3 regions of the Streptomyces sp. DT190 genome follow, and region 3 is predicted to be linked to each of the others. Evidence: riboswitches for the same ligand, from Rfam matches in the RefSeq annotation. Region 3 holds a riboswitch; each other region holds the start of a gene.
What was found. Region 3 has a riboswitch for cobalamin ahead of ACPXCS_RS26200 (hypothetical protein). Riboswitches for the same ligand answer to the same signal wherever they lie in the genome.

Region 1: linked by a shared signal. The riboswitch ahead of ACPXCS_RS16120 (ABC transporter substrate-binding protein) and the one ahead of ACPXCS_RS26200 (hypothetical protein) in region 3 are both predicted to bind cobalamin.
Region 2: linked by a shared signal. The riboswitch ahead of ACPXCS_RS02695 (energy-coupling factor ABC transporter permease) and the one ahead of ACPXCS_RS26200 (hypothetical protein) in region 3 are both predicted to bind cobalamin.

What each region holds. Positions count from the first base shown of each region.
Region 1 covers NZ_JBNCNM010000008.1:6,931-11,198, reverse strand. Annotated here, with positions in the region: gene ACPXCS_RS16130 (ABC transporter ATP-binding protein) at 1-296, opposite strand, end outside; gene ACPXCS_RS16125 (FecCD family ABC transporter permease) at 530-1,522, opposite strand; gene ACPXCS_RS16120 (ABC transporter substrate-binding protein) at 1,579-2,598, opposite strand; cobalamin riboswitch at 2,669-2,858, opposite strand; gene ACPXCS_RS16115 (CoA-binding protein) at 2,941-3,351, shown strand; gene ACPXCS_RS16110 (4-hydroxybenzoate 3-monooxygenase) at 3,448-4,268, shown strand, end outside.
Region 2 covers NZ_JBNCNM010000001.1:634,782-639,049, forward strand. Annotated here, with positions in the region: gene ACPXCS_RS02680 (ATP-binding cassette domain-containing protein) at 1-261, opposite strand, end outside; gene cbiQ (cobalt ECF transporter T component CbiQ) at 258-1,007, opposite strand; gene ACPXCS_RS02690 (energy-coupling factor ABC transporter substrate-binding protein) at 1,014-1,382, opposite strand; gene ACPXCS_RS02695 (energy-coupling factor ABC transporter permease) at 1,379-2,080, opposite strand; cobalamin riboswitch at 2,111-2,295, opposite strand; gene ACPXCS_RS02700 (serine/threonine-protein kinase) at 2,373-3,812, opposite strand; gene ACPXCS_RS02705 (MDR family MFS transporter) at 3,931-4,268, opposite strand, start outside.
Region 3 covers NZ_JBNCNM010000016.1:92,748-97,015, forward strand. Annotated here, with positions in the region: gene ACPXCS_RS26190 (ATP-binding protein) at 1-1,012, opposite strand, end outside; gene ACPXCS_RS26195 (ferric reductase-like transmembrane domain-containing protein) at 1,120-2,124, opposite strand; cobalamin riboswitch at 2,336-2,579, shown strand; gene ACPXCS_RS26200 (hypothetical protein) at 2,650-3,498, shown strand; gene ACPXCS_RS26205 (hypothetical protein) at 3,551-3,688, shown strand; cobalamin riboswitch at 3,727-3,924, shown strand; gene ACPXCS_RS26210 (ABC transporter substrate-binding protein) at 3,954-4,268, shown strand, end outside.

The sequences.
Region 1 (4,268 bases), on a different contig from region 3:
CGGCCCAGCCGTACGACGTCCTCCACCGTCAGCTCGACCTGGGTGTCCGACTGCTGCTCGACGACGGCGAGGCGACGGGCGACGGTGCGGCGGGGCAGGTCGCCCAGCGGTGTGCCGTCGAGGGTGACGACTCCCGCGGACGGGGTGAGCAGCCCGGCCATCAGCCGCAGCAGCGTGGACTTGCCGGAGCCGTTGGGGCCGAGGACGCCGACGGTCGAGCCGGGCTCCGGCGCGAGGACGACGCCGTCGAGGATCAGGCGCCCGTCGGCACGGCGCCCGACCCGGTCGGCCCGCAGCCCGCCGGCCCCGTGCCCGGCCTCGTCGGCACCACGCCCGACCTCTTCCGCACCCCGACCGACTTCGTGGGCACCACGCCCGGCCCGTTCCGCATACTCGGCCCGTTCCGCATACTCGGCCCGTTCCGCATACTCGGCCCGTTCCGCATGCGCGGCCCGCTCGGCATGCGCGGCCCGCTTCCCGCGTTCGGCGCCCCGGTCCGCGCCGTCCTCGTCCCGTGCCCCCGCCCCGCTCACCGCACCCTCCGCGTCCGGTACAGCACGGCCACGAAGGCCGGCACCCCGATCAGCGAGGTCACGACGCCGACCGGGACCTCCCGGGGATCGAGGACCGTCCGGGCCAGCGTGTCCACCCACACCAGGAAGACCGCGCCGGCCAGCGCCGTGACCGGCAGCAGCCGGGCGTGCCCGGGTCCGGTCAGCGCGCGGGCGGCGTGCGGCAGGACCAGCCCGACGAAGCCGATCGCCCCGGCCGAGCTGACCAGCGCCGCCGTGAGCAGGGCCGTGACGCACAGCAGCACCAGCCGGGTGCGGGCCACGGACACCCCCAGCGCGGCCGCCGCGTCCTGCCCGAAGGCGAAGGCGTCGAGGGTACGGGCGTACGCGAGGCACACCACCAGGGCCACGGCCAGCACGGCCAGGCACAGCCACACGTCGGTCCAGCCGACCCCGCCGAGCGAGCCGAGGAGCCAGAACAGCACGCCCCGGGTCGTCTCGGCGTCCGCGGACGTCATCACCACGAAGGACGTGAGGGCCGAGAACAGCTGCATGGCGGCGACCCCGGCGAGGACCACCCGGTCGGTGGTGCCGCCCAGGGTGTGGCTGAGCAGCAGCACCAGCGCGAAGGAGACCAGGGCTCCGAGGAACGCGCCGGCGGAGACGGAGACGGCACCGCCGCCCGCGCCCAGCACGACCACGAGCACCGCGCCGGTGGAGGCGCCCGAGGAGACCCCGAGCACGAACGGATCGGCGAGCGGGTTGCGCAGCAGCGACTGCATCACCGCCCCGCACACGGCGAGTCCGGCCCCGCACACGGCCGCGAGCAGGGTGCGGGGCAGCCGCAGTTGCCACACGATGCCGTCCCGGATCGGCGTCAGGTCCGAGCTGCCGAGGCCGAGGTGGGCGGCCACCGCGGACCACACCTCACCGACCCGGATGTCGGCGGGGCCGATGGTGATGGCCACGGCCAGGGAGGCGACGAGCGCGAGGGACCCGGCCGCACCCAGCGCGAGCCCGGTCCGGCGGCGGGGCCGGGCCCCGGCGTCCGCGAGTCCCTTGGCGGTCACTTCACCAGCCCGAACCGGCGCAGCCCCGCGGCCACGCGTTCCACACCCTCGACCGTGCGGATGGTCGGGTTCATGGCCTGCCCGCTGAGCAGCACGTACCGCTTGTGCCGGACGGCGTCCATGTTCTTCGTGGCCGGGTTGGACTCCAGGAAGGCGATCTTCTTCGCGGCCGATTCGGCGGTCTGCGACCTGCGGGTCAGATCACCGATGACGAGGACGTCGGGGTCACGGTCGGCGACCGTCTCCCAGTTGATCTGCGGCCACTCCTCGTGCGTGTCGTCGAAGACGTTCCGCGCGCCCAGCGACCGGGTGATGATGCCGGGCGCCCCGCAACAGCCCGCCATGTAGGGCGACTCGGAGTTGGCGAACCAGTACAGGAGGGTGACGTCCGAGGCGTCGACGCCCGCGGTGGCCTTCCGCATGCGCTGCCGCAGGGAGGCCACGAGTGCGTCGCCGCGCTCGGGCACCCCGAAGACGGCGGCGAGGTCGCGCACTTCGCCGTAGACGGTGTCCATGCCGAGGGCCTCGTCGCGGGCGCCGTCGCCGCCGCCCGAGTTGTCCTTGCCGGCGCAGTCGGACGGGGAGACGTAGGTGGGGACGCCGAGCTTCTCGAACTGCTCACGGGTGGCCACGCCGCCCTGCCCGAGGGTGGAGACGAAGGAGGCGGCGACGAAGTCCGGGTCGGCGTCCAGGACCCGTTCGAAGGAGGGGTTGCCGTCGGCGATGCGCGGCACGGAGGCGTCGGCCTTCTCCAGCCCCTTCATCACGGGGTCGGTCCAGGTGGCGGTGCCCGCGAGGCGGTCGGCGAGGCCGAGGGAGAGCAGGATCTCGGTGGTGCCCTGGTTGAGGGAGACGGCGTGCCGGGGCGGGGCCTCGACGCGGACCGCGTGGCCGCAGTTGCCGAGGGTGACGGCGGCGGCCCGCGCGGGGGTGGGCCCGGCGTCGCCGCAGCCGGTCAGGAGCAGGGAGCCGGCCGCGAGCAGCACGGCGGCACGGGCGGGTGGGGCGAGCGGCACGGGAACCAGTCCTCAGTCGTCGAGGGCCCGATCGCGGAGCCCGGTCGTACGGTGCTCCCCCGCCGCGCTCCGGCCGCGGGGGCCGCCAGCAGGTCTTCGGACTCGGGTTCACCCGGATCGGAGCGCCTTCCCGGACTCACGTGCCGGAGTCCAGTGGCCGAGGCCCCGCCCGTCCCCCTCACCGCTGCGCGTCAGTTCCGGATTCGCACCGGATTCCCTGACCCACGTACATGGGTTCGACTGGCCTCGGCAAGCTATCACGGGGGCTCCCGGGGAATCACCGCACGTCCCGCGGCGTTGCCGGGAGAGCACTTCTTTCACGACGTTCCGAGGAGGCCGCCGGTGTACGGCGACGAGGCAAAGGTCCGCAGGATCCTCAACGAGCTCGGCGACACCTGGGCCGTGGTGGGCCTGTCGTCGAACCGGCAGCGCGCGGCGTACGGCGTCGCGGCGGTGCTCCAGCGCTTCGGCAAGCGGGTCGTGCCCGTCCACCCGAAGGCCGAGACGGTGCACGGCGAGCAGGGGTACGCGAGTCTGGCGGACATCCCCTTCGACGTGGACGTCGTGGACGTGTTCGTCAACGGCGAGCTGGCCGGAGCCGTCGCGGACGAGGCGGTCGCGACGGGCGCGAAGGGCGTCTGGTTCCAGCTGGGCGTGGTCGACGAGGCGGCGTACGAGCGGACCCGCGCCGCGGGCCTGGAGATGGTGATGGACCGCTGCCCGGCGATCGAGATCCCGCGGCTCGGGCGGTGACCGGCGCGGCTCCCCGCCCCGGGGCGGGGAGCCGATGCGCCCCTCCGGCCGTCGTGCGGGTGCCCGCCCGCTGACGCCGGCTCCATAATGAGCGGCATGGCCAACCCCCCGCCGCTCCCCGGCTCCGGCGCTCCGCAACGCTTCCCGGTCGTCGTCGTGGGCGCCGGCCCCGCCGGTCTGACCGTGGCCAACATCCTGCGGGCCGCCTCGGTGGACTGCCTGGTGCTGGAGACCGAGACCCGGGAGTTCATCGAGCGGCGGCCCCGCGCCGGGGTCATCGAGGAATGGGCCGTGCGCGGCCTGGAGAAGCGCGGTCTGGCGCGCAACCTGCTGGACCGCGCGGAGCTGCACACCGCCTGCGAGTTCCGCTTCGGCGGGGAGCGCTACCGCTTCTCCTACGGGGAGCTGACGGGCAGCCACCACTTCGTCTACCCGCAGCCCCTGCTGGTGACGGACCTGGTCCGCGAGTACGCCGACGTGCGCGGCGGCCGGATCCGCTTCGGCGTCCGGGACGTCCGGCTCCACGACCTCGACTCCGACCGGCCCTCGGTGTCGTACGTCTGCCCCGACACGGGTGAACGGCAGGTCGTGCGGACGCAGTTCGTCGCCGGGTGCGACGGGGCGCGCGGGGTGACCCGGGCGTCGCTGCCCCCGGAGCGGGTGCGCGTCGCCCGGCACGACTACGGCATCGGCTGGCTGGCGCTGCTCGCCGAGGCGCCGCCGTCCGCGGACTGCGTGCTGTTCGGCTGTCACGCCCGCGGGTTCGCCGGGCAGATGCCGCGCAGCCCGGAGGTGACGCGCTATTACCTGCAGTGCCCGCCGGGCGACGACCCGGAGAACTGGCCGCACGAGCGGGTCTGGGCGGAGCTCCGGGAGCGGCTCGGAGCGTCCGGCGTGCCGCCGCTGACGGAGGGGCG
Region 2 (4,268 bases), on a different contig from region 3:
CAGCTGCACGGTCGTGCGCAGCCGCGTCAGGCCCTTGCGGTCGTACGTCACCGGCCGCCCGTCGACCGTCAGCCGTCCCTCGTCGGGCCGCAGTCCGCCGCTGAGCAGGCGCATCAGGGTCGTCTTGCCGCTGCCGTTGCGGCCGAGCAGGGCGAGCGCGCGCCCCTCGCGGATGTCGAAGTCGAGGCCGCTGAGCACGGTCGGACCGTCCTCGTAGCCGAAGGACGCGCCGCGCAGGGCGACGAGGGCGGGCTCGCTCATGTCAGCGGCCTTTCCAGGACGAGGGCGAGGGCGGCCAGCGCCACGAGGAGGGCGCAACTGGCGGCCGTGAAGCGGGCGGAGACCCGGGCCTCGGGCACCAGGACGCGCAGGGTGCCGTCGTAGCCGCGCCCGGCGAGTCCGGCCTGGAGGCGGGCGGCCCGGTCGAAGGCCCGGACGAAGGCGGTGGCGCCCAGACCGGCCAGGGAACGCCACTCGGCGGCCCGGCCGGTGTGACCGAGGCGCGCGGCCTGGGCCTCCCGGATGCGGCGCACCGAGTCCAGCAGCAGGAAGCTCATCCGGTACGTCACGAGCGCGACGTCGACGACCGCCGGCGGGAGCCCGGCGCGCACCAGACGCGGCAGCACATCGGACAGGGGCGTGGTGAAGGCGAACAGCAGCACGCCCAGGGAGGCCGCCGAGGTGCGCAGCAGCAACTCCCCGGCCCGCACCGGCCCGTCGGCGGCCAACGAGACGGCACCGCCGGGCCCGCCCACCTGCACCAGCAGTGTGAGCGCGCCCGTCACGCAGAAGCCCAGCGGTACCCGGTAGGCCCGCCACAGCCGCCGGCCCGGTACGCCCGCCGGCCCCAGGAGCAGCGTCAGGGCCGCCACCAGCACCAGGGCCGCGCCGGGCCAGGGCGGCAGCGAGATCGCGAGCACGGTGAGACCGAGCCCGAGCACGGCCTTGTCCACGGGGTGACGGCGGCGCCAGCGACTGCTGTGCGCCGCCGCGTCGATCGGCAGCACCCGGGCTCAGTCCTGCCCGTCGGCGGACTTCCCGACCGCGTCGGAGGGCACGCTCCCGGCTTCCCGCGCCAGGGCGCGCTGCTCACCCTGGCGCCGCCCCCGGTGCAGCCCGAAGTAGTAGGCGAGGACGCCGGCGCCGAGCGCCGCCTGCAGGGAGAACAGGGCCGACTCGATCTCCCCGGACGGCGGTTCGTACAGCGGGGAGAACCACGGCTCGTAGTCCGGCTCGATCTCGGTGATCGCGGACTCCGCCTCACCGTCGGCGCCGGCGAACGGCTCCTTCTTGTGGTCGCCGAGGCCGAGGGCCAGCGGCAGCACGGCGAGGGCGGCCACGATCAGCAGCAGCACCAGGTTGATCTTCGTGTTCCTGCTCATCGCGCCACCGCCTCCGCCTCGGTCCGGGACCCCTTCGTACCCGGCAGCACGCCCAGCCGGGTCAGCTCGCCCTTGCTGGACTGCACCAGCAGCCGCATCACGAGCACCGTCAGCAGCCCCTCGCTGACCGCGAGCGGGATCTGGGTGACGGCGAAGATGGACCCGAACTTGCCGAGGGCGCCCAGGAATCCGCTGCCCGGGTCGGGGAAGGCCAGCGCCAGCTGCACGCTGGTGACGCAGTAGGTGGACAGGTCGGCGACGAACGCCCCGCAGAACACGCTCACCATGAGCGGCACGTCGTACCGGCGCAGCAGCCGGTAGACGGCGTAACCGGCCCAGGGTCCGACGATCGCCATGGAGAAGACGTTGGCGCCGAGCGTGGTGAGCCCGCCGTGTGCCAGCAGCAGCGCCTGGAAGAGCAGGGTGATGGTGCCCAGCACCGCCATGATGGGCGGCCGGAACAGGATGGCCCCCAGGCCCGTGCCCGTGGGGTGGGAGCAACTGCCGGTGACGGACGGCAGTTTGAGGGCCGACAGGACGAACGTGAAGGCGCCGGAGGCACCGAGGAGCAGGGTGCTCTCGGGGTGCTCGCGCACCTCACGGGTGAGTGACCGGACTCCGTGGACGACGAACGGCGCCGACGCGACGCCCCAGGCGGCCGCGTGCACCGGAGGCAGAAAACCCTCGGCAATGTGCATGGCTCAGCAGACCCTCTCCAGCACCTCGTGGATGGTTGACGCGCCTTGGCCGGTCTCCTGGCTGACGGGTACCACCGCCCGAACTCCGCCTTCCCGGGTCACGAGGACCCAGTGGCTGCCCGCGAGGGCCGGAGCCGGACTTCCCGATTCACAGTGGCGAGGGCCGCACCGGCATCACACCGGATTTCCCGTTCACCAAGGCGTGGTGACAATAAGGCCGGGTCGAGGGACATGACAAGCCGCACCGGGGGCGCGCGAGGGGGCGCCCGCTCGCACACCGGCGCAGACTCGCTCAGTCGTCGCCCTCGTCCTCGCCGTCCTCCCCGCCGTCCACGGGGACCCGCGGAGGCTGCGGCTTCGGCTGCTCCGCCTCCGGCGCGCCGCCCTCGCCCGCCTCGTGCGCCGGGTGGGACGGGGCGGGCGCCGGCTCGGCCGGCGCGGAGGCGGCGGGTGCCACGGGGGACGGGGTGACATCGGCCACGGTGCCGACGGTCGACGTCCCGCCGGCTCCGCCGGTCCCACCGGTGTCGCCGGTACCGCCGGTGGAGGAGCGCGGGTCGGCGGACGTCCCGGCCTCCGCCCCCTGCGAGGTCGAGGCCGGGCTGCTCGCCGACGGGGAGGCGTCGGGCTCGGTGCCCTTCGTCGCGGTGTCGTCGGGCGAGAACCACACCATGCCGAGGTACATCGCGGCGAGGAAGAGCGCCGCGGCGGCCGCCGAGACCGCGAGGCGCGACCGGTTGCCGGAGCCGGTGCGCGGCGCCGCGCGGCGGGACCGCCCGCCCGCTGCCCCGCGCGACCCGGTGGGCAACGCGTAGGTGACCGGCGCGCCGGTCCCGGCCGGGACGTGGGCCGCCGGCCGCGGGGCGGGCGCCGGGGGCGTGACCTCCGGCAGCGGCTCGGGCCGCCCCTGCCAGGCGCCGCCGGCGAACCACTCGGCGGCCTGCTGGGCCGACGGCCGGTCCTCGGGCTGCTTGGCGAGCAGACCGAGCAGGTAGTTCTCGAAGGCCGGCGGCAGACCGGCGACGCCGAGTTCGCGCGGCGGCACGGGCGCGGCGTCGAGATGCTGGTGGAGGAGGGCGACGGCGCTGTCGGCCTCGAACGGCGGGCGCCCGCTGAGCAACTGGTAGAGCACGCACCCCAGGGAGTACATGTCGGAGGCGGGGCCGGCGGGCTGCCCGAGGGCGCGCTCGGGCGCGAGGTAGAGGCCGGTGCCGACGATCTGCCCGGTGGCGGTGAGCGCCGCCCCGGGGTCGTCGAGGAAGCGGGCGATGCCGAAGTCGCCGATCTTGAGGGTGCCGTGGGTGTCCAGCAGGAGGTTGGCGGGCTTGATGTCGCGGTGGACGATGCCCTGCGCGTGCGCCGCGGCGAGCCCCGAGGCCGCCTGGGCGGCCAGATCGGCCACCCGGCCGGCGGGCAGCGCGCCCGACGCGGCCAGCACCCCGGCGAGGCTGTCGCCCTCGACCAGCTCCATCACCAGGTACAGCCGGTTGTCGTACTCGCCGAAGTCGAGCACGCCGACCAGGTTCGGGTGGTTGAGACGCCCGGCGGTCTGGGCCTCCAGGCGGAACCGGGAGGCCGCCGTGGCGTCGGTGTCCTGGGGGAGCAGCAGCTTGACGGCCACCGCTCGGGCGAGCGTCTCGTCGTACGCCCGCCAGACCTCTCCCATTCCACCGCGCCCGATCTCAACATCCAGCCGGTAGCGGCCCGCTAGCAGCACTCGTCCTCGTCTCATGCGTGTGGGAAGTACGTTGCCGCAGCCCGAACTCCCCGTGTTCGCACAGGGATTGGTGGGGGGTGCCACAGCCGACCCAGGATACTGGCGCCGGGTGATCATTGTGCTCCGCGGCCGGTCAGTCCGTCCGGGCCCTCGCCTCCTCGCCGTCCGGCCGGTCCTCACGGCGCGGCAGCACCGCCACCGCCACCGCCGGTACGGCCGCCAGGACCAGCCACGGTACGGCGGTCGGCAGCCCCAGGTCGAGCAGGGCGCCGGTGCCCGCGCTGCCGGCGAGCACGATCAGGCCGGAGACGGAGGACAGCGCCCCCGTGTACAGGCCGATCCGGCCCTCTTCGGCGAGGTCGGGCACCCAGGCCCGGGCGGCGGGCACCACGAGCATCTGCCCCACGGTGAGCAGCACCACGAAACCCGCGGCGGGCAGCAGCCCGGCGGTGCCCGTCCAGCCGGCCGGGC
Region 3 (4,268 bases):
CGTCCTCGTGGCGGCCGCGGATCCGCCAGCACCAGGTCAGGTCGAGCGCGAGTGCGGTCGCGGCGTCGGCGGCTCCCCTGTCGCAGAGGTGGCGCAGGGCGGCGATCACGTTGTCGTGCTCGGCGCGCAGCGTGTGCAGGGCACCGAAGTGGCCGGGGCCGCGGGTCAGCGGATCGTAGTGGGCCACCAGGTCTGCCATGGAGTGGGCGGCCAGCTCCCGCACGCCGGCCAGGGTGCCGTGCGCGGCCAGGCGATCCAGACCGTACTCCCGGATCGTCTCCAGCATGCGGTACCGGCCGGTGTCGGGCTCGAGGTGCAGCAGGGAGCGGTCGACCAGGTCGGCGAGGAGTTCGGGGATGCTGCGGACGGGCACGGTCGTCCCGGTGCAGACCGCGGCGGCCGACGCGGGTCTGACGCCGCCGGGCAGCACCGCGATGCGTTCCGCGACCGTACGCGCGTCCTCGTCCAGGAGGTCCCAGCTCCACGCGATGACCCCGCGCAGCGTGCGGTGGCGGGCGGAAGCGGTCCGGCTGCCGGTGGTGAGCAGCCCGAACCGGTCCGACAGCCCATCGGCCAGGTCGGTCAGGGAGAACGTGCGCAGGCGGGCCGCCGCCAGTTCGAGGGCGAGCGGCAGACCGTCCAGTCCGCGCACGATGCGCGGCACATCGGCGAGCGTGTGGTCGTCGACCTCGAATCCGGGGCGCACGGCGGCTGCCCGCTCGGTGAACAGGCGTACCGACGGTGCGTCGCGGACCTGCTCGATGCCCGCGTCCGGGCCGGGCAGGGGCAGGGGCAGGGGGCCGAGCGGGACCAGCGTCTCCCCGTCGATGGCCAGGGGCTCGCGGCTGGTTGCCAGCACCCGCAGTCCCGCGCACCGCGGCAGCAGCGCCGCGATCAGGTGCGCCGCGGCGTCGATCACATGCTCGCAGTTGTCGACGACGAGCAGGCTCTCACGGCCGTCGAGCCGGTCGGCCAGGACGTCGACATCGTCGGAGGGTTCACCGCGTCGCACCGAGTCGTCGAAGAACGCGGAGCCGCGCAGTCACCGTCCATCACCCCCTCAGCCAGGTCCCCGCCCTCTGGTGCCCGTACCGGCCGGCCCCGGCCCGTGGCCGGGGATCAACCGGACTCGTGTGCGTGCGGGGTGGTCGTGGGCGGCTCGGCCGGGCGTTCCCTGCCGCCGTCTCGGCCTGACGCCACGACGAGGACGAGCCCCACCACGACGGCCACGGCGGCCACCCGGCCGGCGGCCCGCGCCACCCAGCCCGGCATCGCCCGGGCCGGCAGCGGCCCGCCCTCCCGGCGTCTTGGCGCGCCCAGCCGTTCGGCCCGCCGGGCGGGCCGCAGCAGGCGCAGCAACAGCAGGACGGCGACCGGGAGTTGCAGCAGCCACAGGACGGTGCGCGGCCATTCGCCGTACCAGACGTTGGTGCCGTACAGCAGGGTGTGCCACACGCTCAGGACGTAGACGACGATGACGAAGCGGTGCAGTCGGCGCCAGGTGTTGCCGCCGATACGGTGGCGGATGTAGAACAACAGGCCCAACGGGACGGCCAGATACAGAGCGCCCTGGCCTAGGGGGATGGCGATCCGGCCGGTTCCGGAGTCGTACCAGCCGGGCACGAACGTGTCCGCGAATCCCGCCCACAACCGCTGGGCCCATGCCAGTTGGGCCTCATAGCACACGAGTTCCGCCGCGAACATCAGCGCGTGCGCGAACATCAGGGCCATCGTGGTCAGGCTCGTGGTGCGGTGCCAGCGTTCCAGCACCTGCCGTGACACCCGCAGCCGGGTGGGGCGCGGCCCCGACAGCAGCAGGCCGAGCATGACCGTGCCCCAGGCCCACAGCAGGCCCGACCAGCCGAATGCCTGGCTGAGCAGATACATCCAGTAGGTGCCGGCGTCGTTCATGAACGGCATGACGGCGACCGTCGCCGCGTCACCCGACTCCATGCGGGCGTACAGGAACGCGAAGACCGCCATCGTGACCAGCACAGCCGCGCTCGCGTCGGGGAGCGCGGCACGCAGGTCGGCTCGCAGGACGACACGCTCGGGCGGGCGCTTGTCCCGTGCGGGTGGCGGGTTCGTCGTGCCGCTGTCCTCCGGCGTCGTCTCTGGCAGCATCCTGGGCCTTCCGGGCGCGGTCCTCCGCGGGGAGGTGAGGGTGACGTCGACGCCCCAGTGTGACGAGCGTGGCCGGGATCACCGAGGGCACATCCGGCCAGAGTCGTTCTCCCGGTAGGCCGGATCGGTTCAAGGTTCCGGTGCCGCCACCCGACCGACCGCATCCGGACAACTCCGGCCCCGCCCCTGCCGCAGCGGCGGGAGCCGCCCTACGCTGATGGACGCAGTCGGTTCGAGCTCCCGGCCGTCAGGATCCGGTGGCGCGACGCAAGAGGGAACCCGGTGGGAATCCGGGGCTGTCCCGCAGCGGTGAGTGGGAACGACAGCCGTCAACAGCACTGGGTCCGAGTCGTGCGGGGGCCGGGGAAGCGACGGCCGGTAGGTGCCCACTGGTGAGCGGTGTCCCCGGTGAGCGAGCCCACGAGTCCGAAGACCTGCCACTGCGCCCGTAGGCGATCTGCGGGCTGTGCACGGTGACCTCGAGGACCGGGTCGGCGGCAAGGGAAGGTTCGTGAGGGCCGTACCGTGTCCGGCGTCTGCCACGGCACGCTGGGCGAGCTGTATCAGGGCCCGCTGCGGGCGGGCACGGAGCCGGACATCGCCATCGTGTCGTTCCCCGTGGACCGCCACTCCTGGACACACTTCACCGAAGGGACCGAGCCGCCGGGCGCGCCGCCACTCGGCGAGAAGGCCGCCCTCGCGGCCCGGCTCTTTCTGGAACACTTCGGGCTCACGCTGCCGCCGGGTCGCTGGAGTGCCCACTCCGACCTGCGGGTGGGTGTGGGGATGGCGAGTTCGACCGCCGACATCGTTGCCACCCTGCGCTGCCTGTTCCGGCTCTTCGCGCTGCCCTACGACAGGGACGTGGTGCTGGGCATCCTGGCGGCGGTCGAGCGGGCCGACAGCGTCTTCCTCGAGGAGTTCGCGCTGTACCTCAGTGGCCGGCATCGGATGGTGCGGCGCCTGGGCACGGACATCGGCTTCCACACGGCGTACATCAGCGAACCCGGGACGGTGGACACCACCGCCGTCACCGACCTGCTGCTGGCGCACTACCGGCGGCACGGGGAGGAGTACGAGCGGTGCCTGACCGACCTGCTGAAGGGCTTCGCCTCCGGCGACCCGGCCGCCGTCGCCCGGGCGGCCACAGCCAGCGCGACCCTGTCGCAGAGCGTGCTGCCCAAGACGACGTTCGACAGCATGCTCGGCCACCAGGAGCGGTTCGGCGCCGACGGCATCTTCGTCGCCCACACCGGCTGCCTGATCGGCTACCTCTTCCCCGGTCGCCTGGACGCCGACCAGAAGTCCGACCTCTCCGCCTTCTTCCACTCGCTCGGCCACCAGTGTTCCTTCGCCCAAGGAGGCTACGGGTGATCCACCCCCACATCGCCGACGCCCTGAAGGTCCCCGACCTCGGGTGTGGTTCGTGTACAGCGCAGTGGAGTTGCGGCGGATGGTGGCGGAGGTGGGGTTCGGCCGGGTGGAGGTCTTCGGCGGCTTCGACGGCCGCCCCTACGACGAGAACGCCGAGCGGCTGATACTGCGGGCAGTGCGTGAGGCGTGAGGGCCTGGCAGGGGCGCTCGGGCTTGTTCGCACGCCCTTTTGGCCACTTGCCGGCAGGCCGTAGAATCAGCGGGTCATCACCGCGACGGGAGACAGGAAGCCGGTGCGAATCCGGCACGGTCCCGCCACTGTGACCGGGGAGTGCACCCTTCAACACGCCACTGCGCGCCGCGCGGGAAGGCGAGGGAAAGCGTCGATCCGGGAGTCAGGACACTGGCCTGTCGCGGGCCCGTTCCGAGGAGCGCGGACTCCCAGGAGGCTTCACGTGTACGACGGCACGTCCCGTCCCCCGCTGTTCACCCCTGCCCGCCGACGCCGTGCCCTGCGCGCGACGGCTGCGGCCGTGGCCCTGTCGGCAGCACTGCTGACCGCTGGCTGCGGATCGTCCCAAAACACCGCCCAGGACACGAAAGCCACGGCCCCGTCGGCCGGGGGCTTCCCCGTCACCGTCGACAACTGCGGCGTGAAGACGACGTATGACAAGGCCCCCGAGCGTGTCGTCACCATCCACCAGCACCCGGCGGAACTCATGCTGTCCCTGGGCCTGAAGAACCGCATGGTCGGCACCGCCTTCCCCGAC